4 regions of the Serratia rubidaea genome follow, and region 1 is predicted to be linked to each of the others. Evidence: predicted binding sites of a transcription regulator. Region 1 holds the regulator's gene; each other region holds the start of a gene.
The links. Region 1 encodes PurR, which represses purine synthesis genes. Its sites were predicted from a motif close to CANGCAAACGTTTGCNTG; they were not measured.
Positions count from the first base shown of each region.

Region 1 (4,210 bases):
TCAGCAGCCAGGCGCCGACCAGCGGCGCCAGCGCCGGGGAGAGGGCGACCAGCGGCATAATGGTGGCGAACACCTGGTTGGCGCGGCTGCCGGGATAGCGGTCGATGACGATGGCCTGCCAGGTCACCGCGGCGGCGCAGACGCCGACCGCCTGGATAAAGCGCAGCGTCCACAGCTGCAGCGCATTAGTGGCCCACAGCATGCCAAGACAGCCGAGGCCGAACAGCGCCAGGCCAATCAGCAGCACCGGTTTGCGCCCCAGCCGGTCGGACAGCGGGCCCCACAGCAGTTGCGCAAAGGCGAAGCCGGCCAGGAAGATACTCAGGCTGGCGCTGATCGCGCCGGGAGAAATTTGCAGGTCGTGCTGCATCATGCCGAAGGCCGGCAGGTACATATCCGTGGCCAGAAAGCCGAGCATACTCAGGCCGGCCAGATAACACATAAATCCAAAGTTTCGCATAGTCGTTCTCAGTCGTTATTTGTGATGCAGGTTTTCACGCCGCGCAGTGTATCCGGCTGGATCTCTGGTTGTGAAACGGTAATATTTGCATACTGGTTTGAAAAATTTTGCAGGCAAACGCATGTGGTCTGAATATTCTCTGGATGTGGTCGACGCCGTGGCGCGTACCGGCAGTTTCAGCGCGGCGGCGCAGGAGCTGCACCGTGTCCCTTCCGCGGTCAGCTATACCGTGCGCCAGCTGGAGCAGTGGCTGGCGGTGCCGCTGTTTGAGCGGCGCCATCGCGACGTGACGCTGACGCCGGCCGGCGCGCTGTTTGTACAGGAATCGCGCGCTGTTATCAAAAAAATGCTCGACACGCGGCGTCAGTGTCAGCAGGTCGCCAACGGCTGGCGCGGCCAGGTGAAGATCGCCGTCGATCTGATCGTAAAGCCGCAGCGCTGCCGGCAGCTGGTGCTGGATTTTTATCGCCACTTCCCGGACGTTGAACTGCTGCTGCAGCCGGAGGTGTTTAACGGCGTCTGGGATGCGCTGGTGGACGGCCGCGCCGAAATGGCGATCGGCGCCACGCGCGCGGTGCCCACCGGCGGCGGGTTCGCCTTTCGCGATATGGGCTTTATGAACTGGCTGTGCGTGGTCAGCGCCGAGCATCCGCTGGCCGGGCTGAGCGGCGCGCTCAGCGATGAACAGCTGCGCCCCTATCCGGCGCTGCTGCTGGAGGATACCTCGCGCAGCCTGCCCAAACGCGTCACCTGGTCGCTGGATAACCAGCGTCGGCTGGTGGTGCCGGACTGGGTGTCGGCGGTGGATTGCCTGCGCGGCGGCTTATGCGTCGGCATGGCGCCGGCGCACCGGGTGCTGCCGCTGGTGGCGCGTGGTGAGCTGGCGGTGCTGCAGTTACAGGAGCCGTTTCCCCCCAGCGCCTGCTGCCTGACCTGGCAGCAGCCTAACCAGTCGCCGGCCATCGCCTGGCTGCTGGATTATCTGGGGGACAGTGAAACCTTGAATCAGGAGTGGCTGAGTGAGGAGCAGGGGCCGGCGGAGGCGTAAACGCGCCGGCCTGCCGTGCTTAGCGGCGGTAATCGATAAAGGGACCGTCGGCCACGGAACGCCGCTCGATCAGTTTAGGATGCACTTCGATCACCTGCGACTCCTCTCGCTTGCTGATAATACGGTCCAGCAGCATGGTGAAGGCCATTTCACCCAGACGCTCTTTCGGCTGGTGCACCGTGGTCAGGGCCGGGGTGAAGTAGCGCGCGTTGCGCACGTTGTCATAACCGATCACTGAAATATCCTGCGGTACGCGCAGGCCCAGCTCGTCCGCGGCGCAAATGGCGCCCATCGCCATAATATCGCCGCCGCAGAATACCGCCGTCGGGCGGTGCTTTTGCGACAGGATCTGGTGCATCGCCTTATAGCCGGATTCCGGTTCGAAGTCGCCCTGTACGATCCACTCGTTGCGCAACTCAATATTGGCTTCCTGCAGGGCCTTCAGGAAACCCTGATGGCGGCCGCCGCCGGTGTTGCGCGACAGCTGGCCGGGGATGGCGCCGATCTCGCGGTGGCCGCGTTCGATCAGATAGCGGCCCGCCAGATAGCCGCCTTCGAAGGCGTTATCGATAATGGTGTCGGTAAAGTCACTGCGCGCCACGCCCCAGTCCATCACCACCATTGGGATATTGCGGTGGTCTTCCAGCATGCCGAGCAGCTGATCGGGGTATTCGGAACACATCACCAGCAGGCCGTCGACGCGTTTTTGCGCCAGCATCGCCAGATAGGCGCGCTGCTTGTCCAGATTATTGTGCGAGTTGCACAGAATCAGGGTGTAGCCTTTGCTGTAGCAGCTGTTTTCCACCGCCTCAATCACTTCAGCAAAGTAGGGCGCTTCGCTGGAGGTTGCCAGCAGGCCGATGGATTTGGTGTGGTTGACCTTCAGGCTGCGGGCAACCGCGCTCGGCGAATAGTGCAGATCTTTAATGGCTGCCCAGACCGCCGCCTTGGTCTCTTCGGCGACGAAACGGGTCTTATTGATGACGTGGGAAACGGTGGTGGTGGAAACGCCCGCGCGTTTGGCCACATCTTTAATCGTTGCCATGTAAAGATGACTCCTGAACTCACATGTTTGCAGTATGTAAGTATGTTGTTAATCGTTTGCCTGCGTATATCCTGCTCCAAAATCTCGAAAACGTAGTTTTTAGTTTGGAAGTCGTAAGCCGCTTGCTTAGTTCGGAGGGGCGCGTGGCCGGTACGCAGCAGTGAACTGCGAATTTTGGCGTATATTGCGCAAAAGTGGAAGAGCAAATCAGCATTATCCGTCGGGAAAGCGGCGAATATTTTAATCTTGGCCCTTTTTTTGCCGCAACATTATCGGGCGTTGCGCAAAATCAATTGGGGATTGCCGCGAACTGTGGGAAAATAATTTGACCCATTAATACTGTGGGCTTTATGCTGGCGTCGAGAAACAGATAAGGGAGTTTCTGATGGAAACCGAGTTAAAATTGTCACTGTTCACCACCGCCTGCGCGCTGGTGATGATTATTGCCTTTAGTTTTATTGCTGCGCTGAACTGATTGTTCGGCGAAATATAAAAAGGCGCAGTAAACACTGCGCCTTTTCTGTTGGCCAGATAACTGACGATTACGCCAGGTTTTCCGCCACGAATGCCCAGTTAACCAACGCCCAGAAGTTTTCCAGGTAGTTAGGACGCGCATTGCGGTAGTCGATGTAGTAAGCGTGTTCCCACACGTCCACGGTCAGCAGCGGTTTGTCGTCACCGGTCAGCGGGGTAGCCGCGTTGGAGGTGTTGACGATCGCCAGCGAGCCGTCGGCCTTTTTCACCAGCCAGGTCCAGCCGGCGCCGAAGTTGCCGACGGCGGATTTGGTGAACTCTTCTTTGAACTTGGCGAAAGAGCCGAAGGACTGGTTGATGGCGTCAGCCACCGCGCCGGTAGGTTCACCGCCGCCCTGAGGCGACAGGCAGTGCCAGTAGAAGGTGTGGTTCCACACCTGCGCCGCGTTGTTGAACACGCCGCCGGTAGAGGTTTTCACGATCTCTTCCAGGGTTTTGCCTTCGAACTCGCTGCCTTTCACCAGGTTGTTCAGGTTTACCACGTAGGTGTTGTGGTGCTTGCCGTAGTGGTATTCCAGCGTTTCAGCGGAAATGTGCGGTTCGAGAGCGTCTTTGGCGTACGGTAATGCAGGTAATTCAAACGACATTGCTTTCTCCTTATTGATATAGCGCCAGATGCCCATGGCCGCCTGCGGGATGTGGTGGTGCGGGTGACCCCTCAGACGAAACCGTGCTGCTTATACCCGTCATACTTCAGGCTGCAGAGACGTTGGCTGCGTTCAGTCATCCCGCAGTAAGTCCTTCGGGATGCCTTCCCTTGCCGCTGTCCGCCACGCGAATTATTGCGGGTATATCCGGGCATCGAGTTGTTATGTTTTTTTTAAGGTTATTAATTCTAACGACTTTCAAAGGGAAGGGAAGGTTTAAAACGTGCTAAGCGTTCAACTGCTTAAAGCGTCGACAGTGACGCCGGCGGGGGATAAATGGCTGAGCCAGGCTCAGCCATGGGGGAACTAACGCACGTTTTTCGGCGTCATCACGCGGCGGGCGCCGACGTAGTGATTCTGCCAGTAGTCATTATCCAGCTGGCTGATGCGGATATCCTTGCCGGTGCGCGGCGACTGAATAAACTTGCCGTCGCCGAGATAAACGCCGACGTGATCGGCCGCGCCGCGGTTGTTAA
Region 1 is NZ_CP065640.1:3,739,120-3,743,329, forward strand. Features, by position in the region: gene punC (purine nucleoside transporter PunC) at 1-460, opposite strand, end outside; gene punR (DNA-binding transcriptional activator PunR) at 582-1,508, shown strand; gene purR (HTH-type transcriptional repressor PurR) at 1,528-2,553, opposite strand; gene cydH (cytochrome bd-I oxidase subunit CydH) at 2,939-3,028, shown strand; gene sodB (superoxide dismutase [Fe]) at 3,096-3,674, opposite strand; gene I6G83_RS17555 (C40 family peptidase) at 4,041-4,210, opposite strand, start outside.

Region 2 (4,210 bases), 2.3 Mb from region 1:
CACTACGGGCTGGATATTGTCGGGGGCAGGGCGTTATCGGGCCTTCCTGATGCGGGGGGATTGGGGAACACTAGCGTCTGACATATTTCTAACAGCAGAAAAGCCCCGTCAGGGGCTTCTGGTTTCTTGTCGCTTGGCTGATTACTTAGTTAAAGATTTCTGCGGTGCCGTGCAGTTTGTTCTGGCCGCCGGCGGAGGTGATGCGGTAGCTGCTGGCGCCGGCCGCGGCGGCTTTACTGGCCAGGGCGTCTTCCAGTGCGCTCAGGCTGGCGGCGCCGCTGACGGAAATTACACCCACTTTTTGTGCGTTGGCGGCTGGCTGGGCGACAGGTTGTTCGGCTGCCGTTGCGGTGAAGGCAGCGCCGGTCAGCAGTAATGCGGTAGCAAATTTTTTGATGTTTTTCATGATGCAATCCTCAGAGTATTTTTTATGTGAGCCGCTGGTGCGTCTCGATGAGTTAAATATTAACCAGGTGGGTCTGAGGTTAAAATCGGAGAGTTTTGAGTATCTCTGTCAAATAAATTGATATTCCGGCGTGGGGGCTGGCTGGCGCAGCAAACCATTCACCGCTACCTTTAAATTTAAACAAGGTAAGTGGGTGGAGAATGAGTGATGACGACAAATGCATTTGTTGGCAGCTGGTCACTGGTGTCTTCGGTATTCAAGAGCGAAGAGGGTGCGCCAAGCTACCCGCTCGGCGAGCAGGTGATAGGGCGCATCAATTACGAGGCCAACGGCACCATGGCGGCACAGCTGTATAGCGCGGTGCGCCCGCGCTTTGCCGCGGACGATCTGGCGCAGGGCAGCGACCAGGAGCTACGCGTCGCGTTTACCAATATGCTCAGTTATTTTGGCCGCTACCAGATTGATGAGCCGGATCAGCGGGTGATTCATCAGGTTGAAGGCTGCTCGTTTCCCAACTGGGTCGGCACCCGCTTTGTGCGTTTTTACAGTTTTTCCGGCGATAGGCTGACGCTGCGCACCGCACCGCTGCAAATCGGTAACGGCGTACAGATTGGCGAGCTGGTCTGGCAACGCATCGAGATGCCCGGATGATCACCGTTCACCACCTGAATAACTCGCGCTCGCAGCCTATCTTATGGTTTTTGGAAGAGCTGGCGGTGCCTTATCAGGTGCAGCGCTATCAGCGGGAGGCGGGGAGCCTGCTGGCGCCGCCGGCGTTGAAGAAAATCCACCCGCTGGGCAAATCGCCGGTAATTGTTGACGGCGATTTGACGCTGGCCGAGTCCGGCGCAATCATCGAGTATCTGCAGGAAGCCTATGATGCGCAGGGGCTGTTTATCCCCACCGATTTTCATGCGCGTCAGCAGTACCGCTACTGGCTGCACTATGCGGAAGGTTCGCTGATGCCGCTGCTGGTGATGAAGCTGGTGTTTGGCCGCCTTGGGCAACCGCCGGTGCCGCTGCTGCTGCGCAAGGTGGCCGGCGCCGTCGGTAAAGGAGTGCAGCGCAACTATCTCGATAAGCAGATCGCCGTGCATCGCGACTATCTGGAACGACACCTGCGGAGCAACCCCTGGTTTGCCGGCCATGACTTCAGCGCCGCCGATATCAAAATGAGCTTTCCGCTGGAGGCGATGGCCGCGCGCAGCGGGCTGGACGGCTGCCCGCAGCTGCGCGATTTTCTGCGGCGCATTCATCAGCGCCCGGCTTACCAGCGTGCGCTGGAGCAGGGCGGCCCTTATCATCTGCTGCTCTAGCCGTCTGGACTATACTCGATAGGTCACTGTTTCTCGGAGAAGGTCCATGACGACTCAAATCTTTGTCAATTTGCCGGTCAGCGATCTGCCCGCCTCCATGGCCTTTTTTGGTCAGCTGGGCTTTGCCTTCAACCAGCAGTTTACCGACGACAGCGCCGCCTGCATGGTGGTGAGCGACACCATCTATGTGATGCTGTTAACCCACGATAAATTCAAAATGTTTACCCCCAATCCGATTAGCGATGCGAAGCGCGCCAGCGAAGTGCTGCTCTGTCTGTCGCGGCCCAGCCGCGCGGCGGTGGACGAACTGGTGCGCAAGGCGATCGCCGCCGGCGGCAATACCTATAACCAGCCGCAGGACCACGGTTTTATGTACGGCCACGGCTTCCAGGATCTGGACGGCCATATCTGGGAGCTGATGTTTATGGATCCGCAGGCCATGCCGGCCTGAATGTCCGGGCCTCAGCATGCGGCGGCGTTGTGGTTAATCGCGTCGGAACGACGACTTTTTACCCTTTCTGTCGCGATCTTTAGTTGATCGGACGGTATAGAAGGCTGGATAATCGTTTGCTTCAGTAAAAACACTATAAATTCACCCGTACCTCACGCCGAGAGTTAATCGTTTGCCTTGTGCGCGGCCGCTATCTGCCGCGCAGCGCAAGGCGTTGGGAGCAAACGTGGCGGAAACGATTCCGTTCTGTCGGCTGCGGACGTAAAACACTTTCTGCATCAGACAAGCAGTGATTACAGGGGACAGCAACATGTCGAATTCTCAAGCGAATAACGCCGCACCAACAAAAGGCGGGCTTGACGGTTATTTTAAAATTTCGCAGCGCGGCAGCAGCGTGCGGCAGGAAGTGGTGGCCGGCCTGACCACCTTTTTGGCGATGGTCTATTCGGTGATTGTGGTGCCGAGCATGCTGGGCAAGGCGGGCTTCCCGCCGACCGCGGTGTTCGTCGCCACCTGTCTGGTGGCCGGCTTCGGCTCGCTGCTGATGGGGCTGTGGGCCAACCTGCCGATGGCGATCGGCTGCGCCATCTCGCTGACGGCGTTTACCGCCTTTAGTCTGGTGCTGGGCCAGCAGATCAGCATTCCGGTGGCGCTGGGGGCGGTGTGCCTGATGGGGCTGCTGTTTACCGTGATCTCGGTGACCGGCATCCGCTCCTGGATCCTGCGTAACCTGCCGATGGGCGTGGCGCACGGCACCGGCATCGGTATCGGCCTGTTCCTGCTGCTGATCGCCGCCAACGGCGTCGGCCTGGTGGTGAAAAACCCGCTGGACGGGCTGCCGGTGGCGCTGGGCGCCTTTACCTCCTTCCCGGTGGTGATGACGCTGCTCGGGCTGGCGGTGATTTTCGGCCTGGAGAAGCTGCGGGTGCCGGGCGGCATTCTGCTGGTGATTATCGCCATCTCCGTTATCGGCCTGATTTTCGACCCGGCGGTGAAGTATCAGGGGCTGTTCGCCATGCCGAGCCTGGCCGATGAGCAGGGCAACTCGCTGATTTTCAGCCTGGATATTATGGGCGCGCTGCAGCCGGTGGTGCTGCCGAGCGTGCTGGCGCTGGTGATGACCGCGGTGTTTGACGCCACCGGCACCATCCGTGCGGTCGCCGGGCAGGCGAACCTGCTGGATAAAGACGGCCAGATCGTCAACGGCGGCAAGGCGCTGACTTCCGACTCGGTCAGCAGCATTTTCTCGGCGCTGGTGGGCGCCGCGCCGGCGGCGGTATACATCGAATCGGCGGCGGGCACCGCGGCCGGCGGTAAAACCGGCCTGACCGCCACCGTGGTGGGGCTGCTGTTCCTGCTGATTCTGTTCCTGTCGCCGCTCTCCTACCTGGTGCCGGTGTATGCGACGGCGCCGGCGCTGATGTATGTCGGCCTGCTGATGCTCAGCAACGTCACCAAGCTGGATTTTGACGACTTTGTCGACGCGATGTCCGGCCTGTTGTGCGCGGTGTTTATCGTCCTGACCTGCAATATCGTCACCGGCATTATGCTGGGCTTCAGCGCGCTGGTGATCGGCCGGATCTTCTCCGGCGAATGGCGCAAGCTGAATATCGGCACCGTAGTGATTGCGGTGGCGCTGGTGGTGTTTTACGCCGGCGGCTGGGCCATCTGACGCCTCTGCCGGGGCGCGTTTGGCGCGCCCCGGTTTCAGATTACTCTCCTTAATCTATTTCGCCATTTTGAAAGGCACAACAAGCTTTCACCGACGTAAAAAAAGTGATCTACTATTTGGCACGTACTCTGGCAATACGCCGTTGAGGTCGAAACCGTAGAGTCTAAGGAAAGCATGGAAATCTTTTTTACAATCCTCATTTTAATCCTGGTGGTCTCCCTGTCCGGGGTGGTGACGCGTATGTTGCCGTTCCAGGTGCCGCTCCCGTTAATGCAAATCGCCATCGGTGCGATGTTGGCCTGGCCGCATTTCGGGCTGCACGTGGACTTCGATCCGGAACTGTTTTTAGTGCTGTTTATCCCGCC
Region 2 is NZ_CP065640.1:1,006,500-1,010,709, reverse strand. Features, by position in the region: gene bhsA (multiple stress resistance protein BhsA) at 146-406, opposite strand; gene I6G83_RS04660 (lipocalin-like domain-containing protein) at 614-1,057, shown strand; gene I6G83_RS04655 (glutathione S-transferase family protein) at 1,054-1,722, shown strand; gene I6G83_RS04650 (VOC family protein) at 1,769-2,173, shown strand; gene I6G83_RS04645 (NCS2 family permease) at 2,484-3,845, shown strand; gene I6G83_RS04640 (Na+/H+ antiporter) at 4,020-4,210, shown strand, end outside.
Region 2: the regulator PurR is predicted to act here: its motif matches at 2,335-2,352, upstream of I6G83_RS04645 (NCS2 family permease).

Region 3 (4,210 bases), 2.0 Mb from region 1:
ACCAGAAACTTCAACGTGATGACGGAAGTCGGCTTTAGCGAGCGCAACAGCGCGATGGTTTCCGCTGAATACCGCTTCTGATGTGGCGCTGGCTTCCCCTTCTGCTGCTGGCGGCGCACACGGCGACCCACGCCGCACTGCCCAGCCGGCAGCAGATTGACGATTTATTGCGCCCGCTGGGCGCAGACAACCAGTTTGACCACCGGAAAGCCATCGACTGGGGCGTGCTGCCCGGGCCGTTTTATACCCCAGAGCTGGGCCTGGGCATCGGCACCGCCGTGGTCGGCATGTATCGCCCGGACAGCAGCGACAGCGTCAGCCAGAACTCCACGCTGGCGCTGAAAGGCTTTTTCAGTTCAACCGGCGCGTTCGGCATCGGGTTTGAAAACTACAGCTTCTTCGCCAACGACCAGTGGCGTTTTTTCACCACCGGCAGCATGAAAAATATGCCCACCTATTACTGGGGCACCGGCTATCAGGCCGGCCGGCGTGACGGCAACAAGGAAAAATATACCCAGCAGTCGCTGCAGGTCGCGCCTGCCGTGATGTACCGCATTGCCGACGCCACTTATCTGGGCCTCGGCTGGGACTTCTCCTCCACCCACGCCGACGATCCGGACAACGGCGACCATAGCCTGTTTCTGGCGGAAGCCGCCGGGCCGTCTTCGGTCAGCTCCGGCGTCAGCGCGCGTTTCAGCTACGACACGCGGGACTTTGTCGCCAACGCCAGCCGCGGGCAGTACTTCAACCTGACCTATACCCATTTCGCGCCCGAGCTGGGCAGCGACAGCCGCTTCGAAACGCTGGAATCCCAGTACAATCTGTACCATAGTCTGAGCGCCAAAAGCGTGCTGGCGCTCGACCTCTACGGCCGTTTCGCCAGCGGCGAGGTGCCGTGGGATCGCCTGTCGGAACTGGGTAATGACAACCGCATGCGCGGCTACTATCAGGGGCGCTACCGCGATCGCAACGCCTTCAGCGGTCAGCTGGAGTACCGCCGCAAACTCAACTGGCGGCACGGCTATGTACTGTGGGCCGGCACCGGCACCATGAGCCGCGACGCCGGCGATCTGGGACGCGGAAACTGGCTGCCGACCGTCGGCGCCGGCTACCGTTTCGAGTTTAAACCGCGGATGAACGTACGCCTCGACTTCGGCGTCGGACGTCAGAGCAGCGGGTTCTATTTTCAGGTGGGAGAAGCTTTTTAATGCGTTATTGCGCGCTGATATTCATCATATTTCTGAATATGGCACAGGCCAGCGCGGCGATGGAGACCATTGTCACGGCGCAGCCGACCCGCGTCACGCGTATCGACTGGCCGGTGGCGCCCCCGCTGTCCGCGCCGGACGGACTACGCCCGTGCTGCGCCTTCGGCTTCAATCTCAACGTGCAGGCGCTGGGCATCCCGGTGCCCTTTTACCAGTTGGACAATGTGGTGGAGGCCGGCCGGCTCGGTCATCACCGCTATAACGACAGCGCCTTCGGCGCCGTCAGCAATGTGCTGGGGCTGAGCAGCGAGCGGGACGGTCTGCTGTACACCCGCCGCGGCGGGTTTATCGATATCGCCCACGTGCGCGACACCGCTGACAATACCCTGTACCTGTTCAGCCAGATACTGCCGCGCCTCGGCCAGCGCTGGCACATTTCCCTGGGGGAAGAGCTGGCGCAGCGGCGGATTCAGCTCAACGCCTTTACGCCGCCGGATGACGCGGCGCAGCGCTATACGCTGGCGGCCTACCTGGCGGGGAAACTGGCGTATCAGCTGGCCGCCTGGCATGAAATCGCCCAGTGGTATGGCTACCAGTCCGTACCCGGTTTTTCCGAGGAGATTTCCGCCTTTTCGCCGGAGGATCTCTACTCCAATCTGCTGGGCGCGCGGCTGGCGATCGATGTGATTTTGCAGGGCGGCGCGGTGTCGGTCGGCAGCTATAACCGCGCGATGGAAACGCTGCTGCCTGCGGCGCTCAATCAGCTCGGGGCGGTATCCGCCACGCAGACCCGGCGACAGCTGGCCGGCATTGACGGCGACTGGTGGGACAGCCACCGGCGGGTGCCGGAGAAGTTTTTGGTACTGAAACGCAACTACGATACCGGCGACAACCGCCTGCCGACGCCGGTGCCGTTCGAACGCACCGCGCCGCAGCGCCTGATGCTGCCGCAGCAGCTCTACGGCATCTCATTGAGCGATATCGGGGAGTTACAGCTCTGGCCGGGCAGCGCCCCGCGTCATCTGCCGCCGCCGTCGCCGTACTATACGGCGGCAGACTTCAGCGACCTGGCGCTGCACGCCCGGGCGGAGGATGCGCGGCAGATACTGGAAAAGCGCTGACGGGCGGCACACCGGCCTCAGGCGGCGGTGCCTTTACGCAGCAGGTAGCGGTAAGGGGTCTGCTCCGTTTCCTGCGCCACCAGCGTATGCTCCATAAAACGGCAGAAGCCGGGAATATCGCGGGTGGTGGCCGGATCGTCGGCAATGATCAGCAGCGTTTGGCCATTGTCCATATGGCGCACGGTTTTACGCACCATCATGACCGGTTCAGGGCAGCGCAGGCCAAGCGCATCGAGCGTTTGGTCAGCCTGGGAAAAGATGTCACTCATGTTATTTATCTCGATCAACTACGATCGGCGAACGCTCGCCGGATCTCATAGCGCCATAGTTTACGCCGGTAGTTTTTCTGTGCAACATGCGTTAACGTTTGCGTGTATTTTAACCGCATTGTTGATTGCATTGGTTGCGCAAACGCGTATCATGCGGCGCGCGGCCGACAAAAAACGGCGGCGGCAATCCTTATTTATCCCCTCGCGCCGCGCGGGGTGAACATCGTTGGTATGGGTTCCCTCACCCCATTCATTCAAAAAGGTCAATTATGTACGCTTTTACTCCGCAACAGCGCACCGCCGCGTTGCTTTGGCTGTCGCTGTTCCACATCATCATCATTACCTCCAGCAACTATCTGGTGCAGCTGCCGATTACCATTTTCGGCTTCCATACCACCTGGGGCGCCTTTACCTTCCCGTTTATTTTTCTGGCTACCGACCTGACCGTGCGTATTTTCGGCGCGCCGCTGGCGAGAAAGATCATTCTGGCGGTGATGGTGCCGGCGCTGTTTATCTCCTACGTGATTTCCACCGTGACGTATCAGGGCGAGTGGCAGGGGCTGGCGGCGCTGGGACAGTTCAACCTGTTTGTCGCGCGCATCGCCGTCGCCAGCTTTATGGCCTACGTGCTCGGCCAGATCCTCGATGTGCACGTGTTTAACCGCCTGCGCCAGCGCAGCGCCTGGTGGGTCGCGCCCGCCGCCGCGATGTTCCTCGGCAATATCAGCGATACGCTGTCGTTCTTCTTTATCGCCTTCTACCAGAGCAGCGATCCGTTTATGGCCGCCAACTGGGTGGAGATCGCCCTGGTGGACTACAGCTTCAAGGTGATGATCTGCCTGCTGTTCTTCCTGCCGATGTACGGCGTGCTGCTGAATATGCTGCTGAAACGCCTCGCCGGCCGTCAGCAGGCGGGTGCGCTGCAGGCCAGTTAAGTTATGATGGCGGCCTGCGCAACGACGGAGGCCGCCAAGATGTTAACCACCCGCACTGCCACACTGGCTGAGATCCAGCAGCTCTATCAGCACATCCCTGAATTTAACGCCGCCCACCGCCTGCAGGATCTGCAGCTGCGCATCGGCGACGCGATGCATTACGCGCTGATTGCCGAGCTGGACGGTCAGCCGGCCGGTTTTAAACTGGGCTATCAAACCAGTGACGACACCTTCTACAGCTGGCTGGGCGGCGTGCTGCCCGCCTTTCGCCGCCGCGGCGTCGCCGGGCGGCTGCTGGAGGAGCAGGAGCGCTGGGCGCACACGCAGGGGTTCCGCCGGCTGACGGTGAAAACGCGCAACCAGTTCCGCGGCATGCTGATGCTGCTGATCGCTCGTCACTATCAGATTATTACGCTGGAAAAGAAGGGCGAAGTGGCTGATTATCGGCTATTACTGGAAAAAACGCTGTGACACAATCTGCCTTGCATTTTGCTGATGAATAGGTTGCGATCAAGCAAAGAGACACGCTATCCGTCATACTTCAGGTAACAGGAATTTTAGCGTTATGCGCTGCCCTGCATTTGCATGATTCAGGGTATAACCCGTGAAGAAAAGGAAGAAAGCCCAATGCGTAAAGTAGCAAAATTAATGGGTATCAGCCTGCTGGTACTTGGCCT
Region 3 is NZ_CP065640.1:1,749,216-1,753,425, reverse strand. Features, by position in the region: gene I6G83_RS08035 (porin family protein) at 1-81, shown strand, start outside; gene I6G83_RS08030 (BamA/TamA family outer membrane protein) at 81-1,208, shown strand; gene I6G83_RS08025 (DUF4056 domain-containing protein) at 1,208-2,329, shown strand; gene tusA (sulfurtransferase TusA) at 2,347-2,598, opposite strand; gene I6G83_RS08015 (7-cyano-7-deazaguanine/7-aminomethyl-7-deazaguanine transporter) at 2,868-3,533, shown strand; gene I6G83_RS08010 (GNAT family N-acetyltransferase) at 3,573-4,004, shown strand; gene I6G83_RS08005 (DcrB family lipoprotein) at 4,161-4,210, shown strand, end outside.
Region 3: the regulator PurR is predicted to act here: its motif matches at 2,686-2,703, upstream of tusA (sulfurtransferase TusA).

Region 4 (4,210 bases), 490 kb from region 1:
CAAAACCGTTGCCGCTATGGACGTGCTGGCGCCGGGCATCGGCGAGATCATCGGCGGTTCTCAGCGTGAAGAGCGTCTCGACGTGCTGGATCAGCGCCTGGCGGAAATGGGGCTGAATAAAGAAGACTACTGGTGGTACCGCGACCTGCGTCGTTACGGCACCGTGCCGCACTCCGGCTTTGGCCTCGGATTTGAGCGTTTAATCGCCTATGTGACCGGTGTACAAAACGTGCGTGATGTAATCCCGTTCCCACGCACTCCGCGTAACGCAAGCTTTTAATTAGCAACGCTAAACAAATTCACTACCATTTTGTTACAAAACAAAGGCCAGCTCTGCTGGCCTTTCGCATTTTTTATTCTTGACGAAGCTCACAAAGTTCCGTTTCATTAATATTTAGTTACACATATTTTCTTTGTGAAACGTTTTTACGACATTAGTAGCATCTTAACCCTAGATTAACCCTGCGCTGAATGGAACACTGCGTTCAGACACAGGACGACACCAATCTATCAACAATAGTTCCCTAAAGAATTATTGGCGGCAGTGGCAAAGGTGTCCGAATAACACCAATGAGGGTAATAATGATGAAGCGCAACATTCTTGCAGTGGTAATTCCTGCGCTGCTGGCTGCTGGTGCAGCAAACGCAGCGGAAATCTATAATAAAGACGGCAACAAGCTGGATCTGTACGGTAAAGTTGACGGCCTGCACTACTTCTCCGATAGCAAAAGCGATGATGGCGACCAGTCTTATGTCCGCTTCGGCTTCAAAGGTGAAACCCAGATCAATGACCAACTGACCGGTTACGGCCAGTGGGAATACAACATCCAAGCCAACAACAGCGAAGGCGGCGACGACGCGCAAAACGGCAACAAAACCCGTCTGGGCTTCGCCGGTCTGAAATTCGCCGAGTACGGCTCTCTGGACTACGGCCGTAACTACGGCATCGTTTACGACCCAATGGGTTGGACCGATATGCTGCCTGAATTCGGCGGCGACTCTGCCGGCAGCGACAACTTTATGGTTGGCCGTTCTACCGGTCTGCTGACCTACCGCAACAACGACTTCTTTGGTCTGGTTGACGGCCTGAACTTCGGCCTGCAGTACCAGGGCAAAAACGACCGTGAAGACATCAAACGTTCTAACGGCGACGGCTGGGGTATCTCCACCACTTATGAACTGCCGGTTGGCGTAGGCTTCTCCGCCGCATACGCATCTTCTGACCGTACCGACCGTCAGACCAACGCAGGTTACGCCCGTGGCGAAGGCCGCGCTGAGCAGTGGGCAGCTGCGGTGAAATACGACGCCAACAACGTCTACCTGGCGGCGATGTACGGTGAAACCCGTAACGCCACCTACATCAAAAACGATAAAGTCGGCAGCCTCAACTACGGCACCACCGGCTTCGCTAACAAAGCGCAAAACTTCGAACTGGTTGCTCAGTACCAATTCGACTTCGGCCTGCGTCCGTCCATCGCCTACGTACAGTCTAAAGGCAAGGACATCGAAGGCATCGGCGATGCTGACCTGATCAAATACGTTGATGTCGGTGCGACTTACTACTTCAACAAAAACATGTCCACCTACGTTGATTACAAAATCAACCAGCTGAACGACAACAACCCGCTGGGCCTGAACACCGACGACATCGTTGCCGTTGGTCTGGTTTACCAGTTCTAATTGTTGCTTCATCTGCCGGTCATCAACCGCCGGCACATTTGAAAAACAGGGCTTCGGCCCTGTTTTTGTTTTTCCGCCATCGACAGCTTTTTATGCTGCCTGCCGCCCCTTTACCGTCATTTTTTGTGCTGAATCTGCCTTCCTCACAAGTTCGATGTGTTTTTCTCGCAAACGGTTGGCAAAGCGCACAACTGGCGCTACCCTGATGCCTCTATCCGCTTAACGCTAAGCTATGGAACCATCTGACATGTTTGAAAAAATCGCTGCAGCACCTGCCGATCCGATTCTGGGTCTGACCGACATTTTCCGCGCGGACGCCCGTCCGAACAAAATCAACCTGGGTATCGGCGTCTACAAAGACGAAACCGGCAAAACGCCGGTGCTGACCAGTGTGAAAAAAGCGGAGCAATACCTGCTGGAAAATGAGACCACCAAAAACTACCTCGGCATTGAGGGGATCCCTGCGTTTGCCAGCTGCACCCAAGAGCTGCTGTTCGGCAAAAACAGCCCTATCATTACCGACAAGCGTGCGCGCACCGCGCAAACGCCTGGTGGTACCGGTGCCCTGCGCGTAGCCGCCGACTTTATTGCCAACCAGACCGACGCCAAGCGCGTTTGGGTCAGCAACCCAAGCTGGCCGAACCATAAAAACGTCTTCGCCGCCGCCGGTCTGGAAGTGGTGGAATATAACTACTATGACGCCGCCAACCACGCGCTGGACTTCGACGGGTTGCTGAGCAGCCTGCAACAGGCGCAGGCCGGCGATGTTATCGTATTCCATGGCTGCTGCCACAACCCGACCGGCATCGACCCGACGCCGGAGCAGTGGAGCCAGCTGGCTGAGCTGTCGGTCAGCAAAGGCTGGCTGCCGCTGTTCGATTTCGCCTACCAGGGCTTCGCCAAAGGCCTGGAAGAAGATGCGCAGGGTCTGCGTATTTTTGCCGCCAAGCATCAGGAACTGATCGTCGCCAGCTCCTACTCGAAAAACTTCGGCCTGTACAACGAGCGCGTCGGCGCCTGCACCGTAGTGGCGGCCGATGCCGAAACCGCAGACCGCGCCTTCAGCCAGGTTAAAGCGGCGATCCGCGCCAACTACTCCAACCCGCCGTCACACGGTGCGGCCGTCGTTGCCACCATCCTGAGCAACGATGCGCTGCGTGCGATCTGGGAGCAAGAGCTGGCCGATATGCGTCAGCGCATCCACCGCATGCGTCAGCTGTTTGTAAATACCCTGCAGGAAAAGGGCGCACAGCAGGACTTCAGCTTTATTATCAACCAGAACGGCATGTTCTCGTTCAGCGGCCTGACCAAAGAGCAGGTGCTGCGTCTGCGCGAAGAGTTTGGCGTTTACGCGGTCAACTCCGGCCGCGTTAACGTCGCAGGCATGACGCCGGATAACATGGCGCCGCTGTGCGAAGCCATCGTCGCCGTGCTGTAAGCTACACCCATCAGATGTAACAAAGGGGCGCTCTGCGCCCCTTTTGCTGTTATTTCCGCCGGGAAATACGGCTGTTTACCACGCCTCAGGCTGCTCACGCAAAAACGGGTTGGTCTGCCGTTCATGGCCAAAGGTCGACATCGGCCCATGCCCCGGAATAAAGTCCATATCATCGCCCAGCGGCAGGAGTTTGTTGCGGATGGAGGCAATCAGCGCCTGATGATCGCCGCGCGGGAAATCACTGCGCCCCACCCCGCCGTTGAACAGCACGTCGCCAACCAGCGCCAGACGCGCTGTATCGTTGATAAACACAATGTGTCCCGGCGTATGTCCCGGACAGTGCAGCACGTTCAGCGTCATCTCGCCCACCTGCACGCTGTCGCCTTCGGCCAGCCAATGGGTCGGGGTTAACGGCGCACACTCTTCCAGCCCGAACATCCGGCTTTGCGCCGGCAGGCCGTCGAGCCAGAACGCATCCTCTTTGTCCGGCCCGATAATCGGCACCTGATAGTGTTCCGCCAGCTCCGCCGCCGCGCCGACGTGGTCGAGATGCCCGTGCGTCAGCAAAATTTTCGTCAGCTGCACGCCCGCATCCTGCACCGCCGCCTTCAGCTTTTCCGCCTCGCCGCCGGGATCCACCAGCGCGGCCTGCCCACTCTGCTCACACCAGATCAGCGTACAATTTTGGCTAAACGCCGTGACGGGAATAATTTGGTATTTCATAACGCTCCAACGACAACGGCGCCGGACCTTGCGGCCGGCGCTCTCTTAACCCAGAGGCACAGCGATTACCAGGTACGCACCGGCCCGGTATCGATGTGAACAAAATTGCTACGCGGATAATAGCCTACGCCGCCGGCGCGCATTTTCAACGCCGCCTTGCGGATATTGCTCAGCTGAATGCCTTCGATATGGAAGTCCATCGCCTGGCCTTTGGTATGATAGCTGTGTTTGGCAACGCCGCGGCTGCGTGCGCGCAGATCGTTGTTCGTTCCCAGCGAGCGGTAGCCGGAAATCAGCTGCACCGGCTTGGTGGTGCCCAGCATCCCCTGCAAGCGATAAAGATGATCAAACAGCTGCGGATCGATCGAT
Region 4 is NZ_CP065640.1:3,251,171-3,255,380, reverse strand. Features, by position in the region: gene asnS (asparagine--tRNA ligase) at 1-280, shown strand, start outside; gene ompF (porin OmpF) at 583-1,680, shown strand; gene I6G83_RS15195 (amino acid aminotransferase) at 1,928-3,118, shown strand; gene I6G83_RS15190 (MBL fold metallo-hydrolase) at 3,194-3,841, opposite strand; gene I6G83_RS15185 (YcbK family protein) at 3,907-4,210, opposite strand, start outside.
Region 4: the regulator PurR is predicted to act here: its motif matches at 1,845-1,862, upstream of I6G83_RS15195 (amino acid aminotransferase).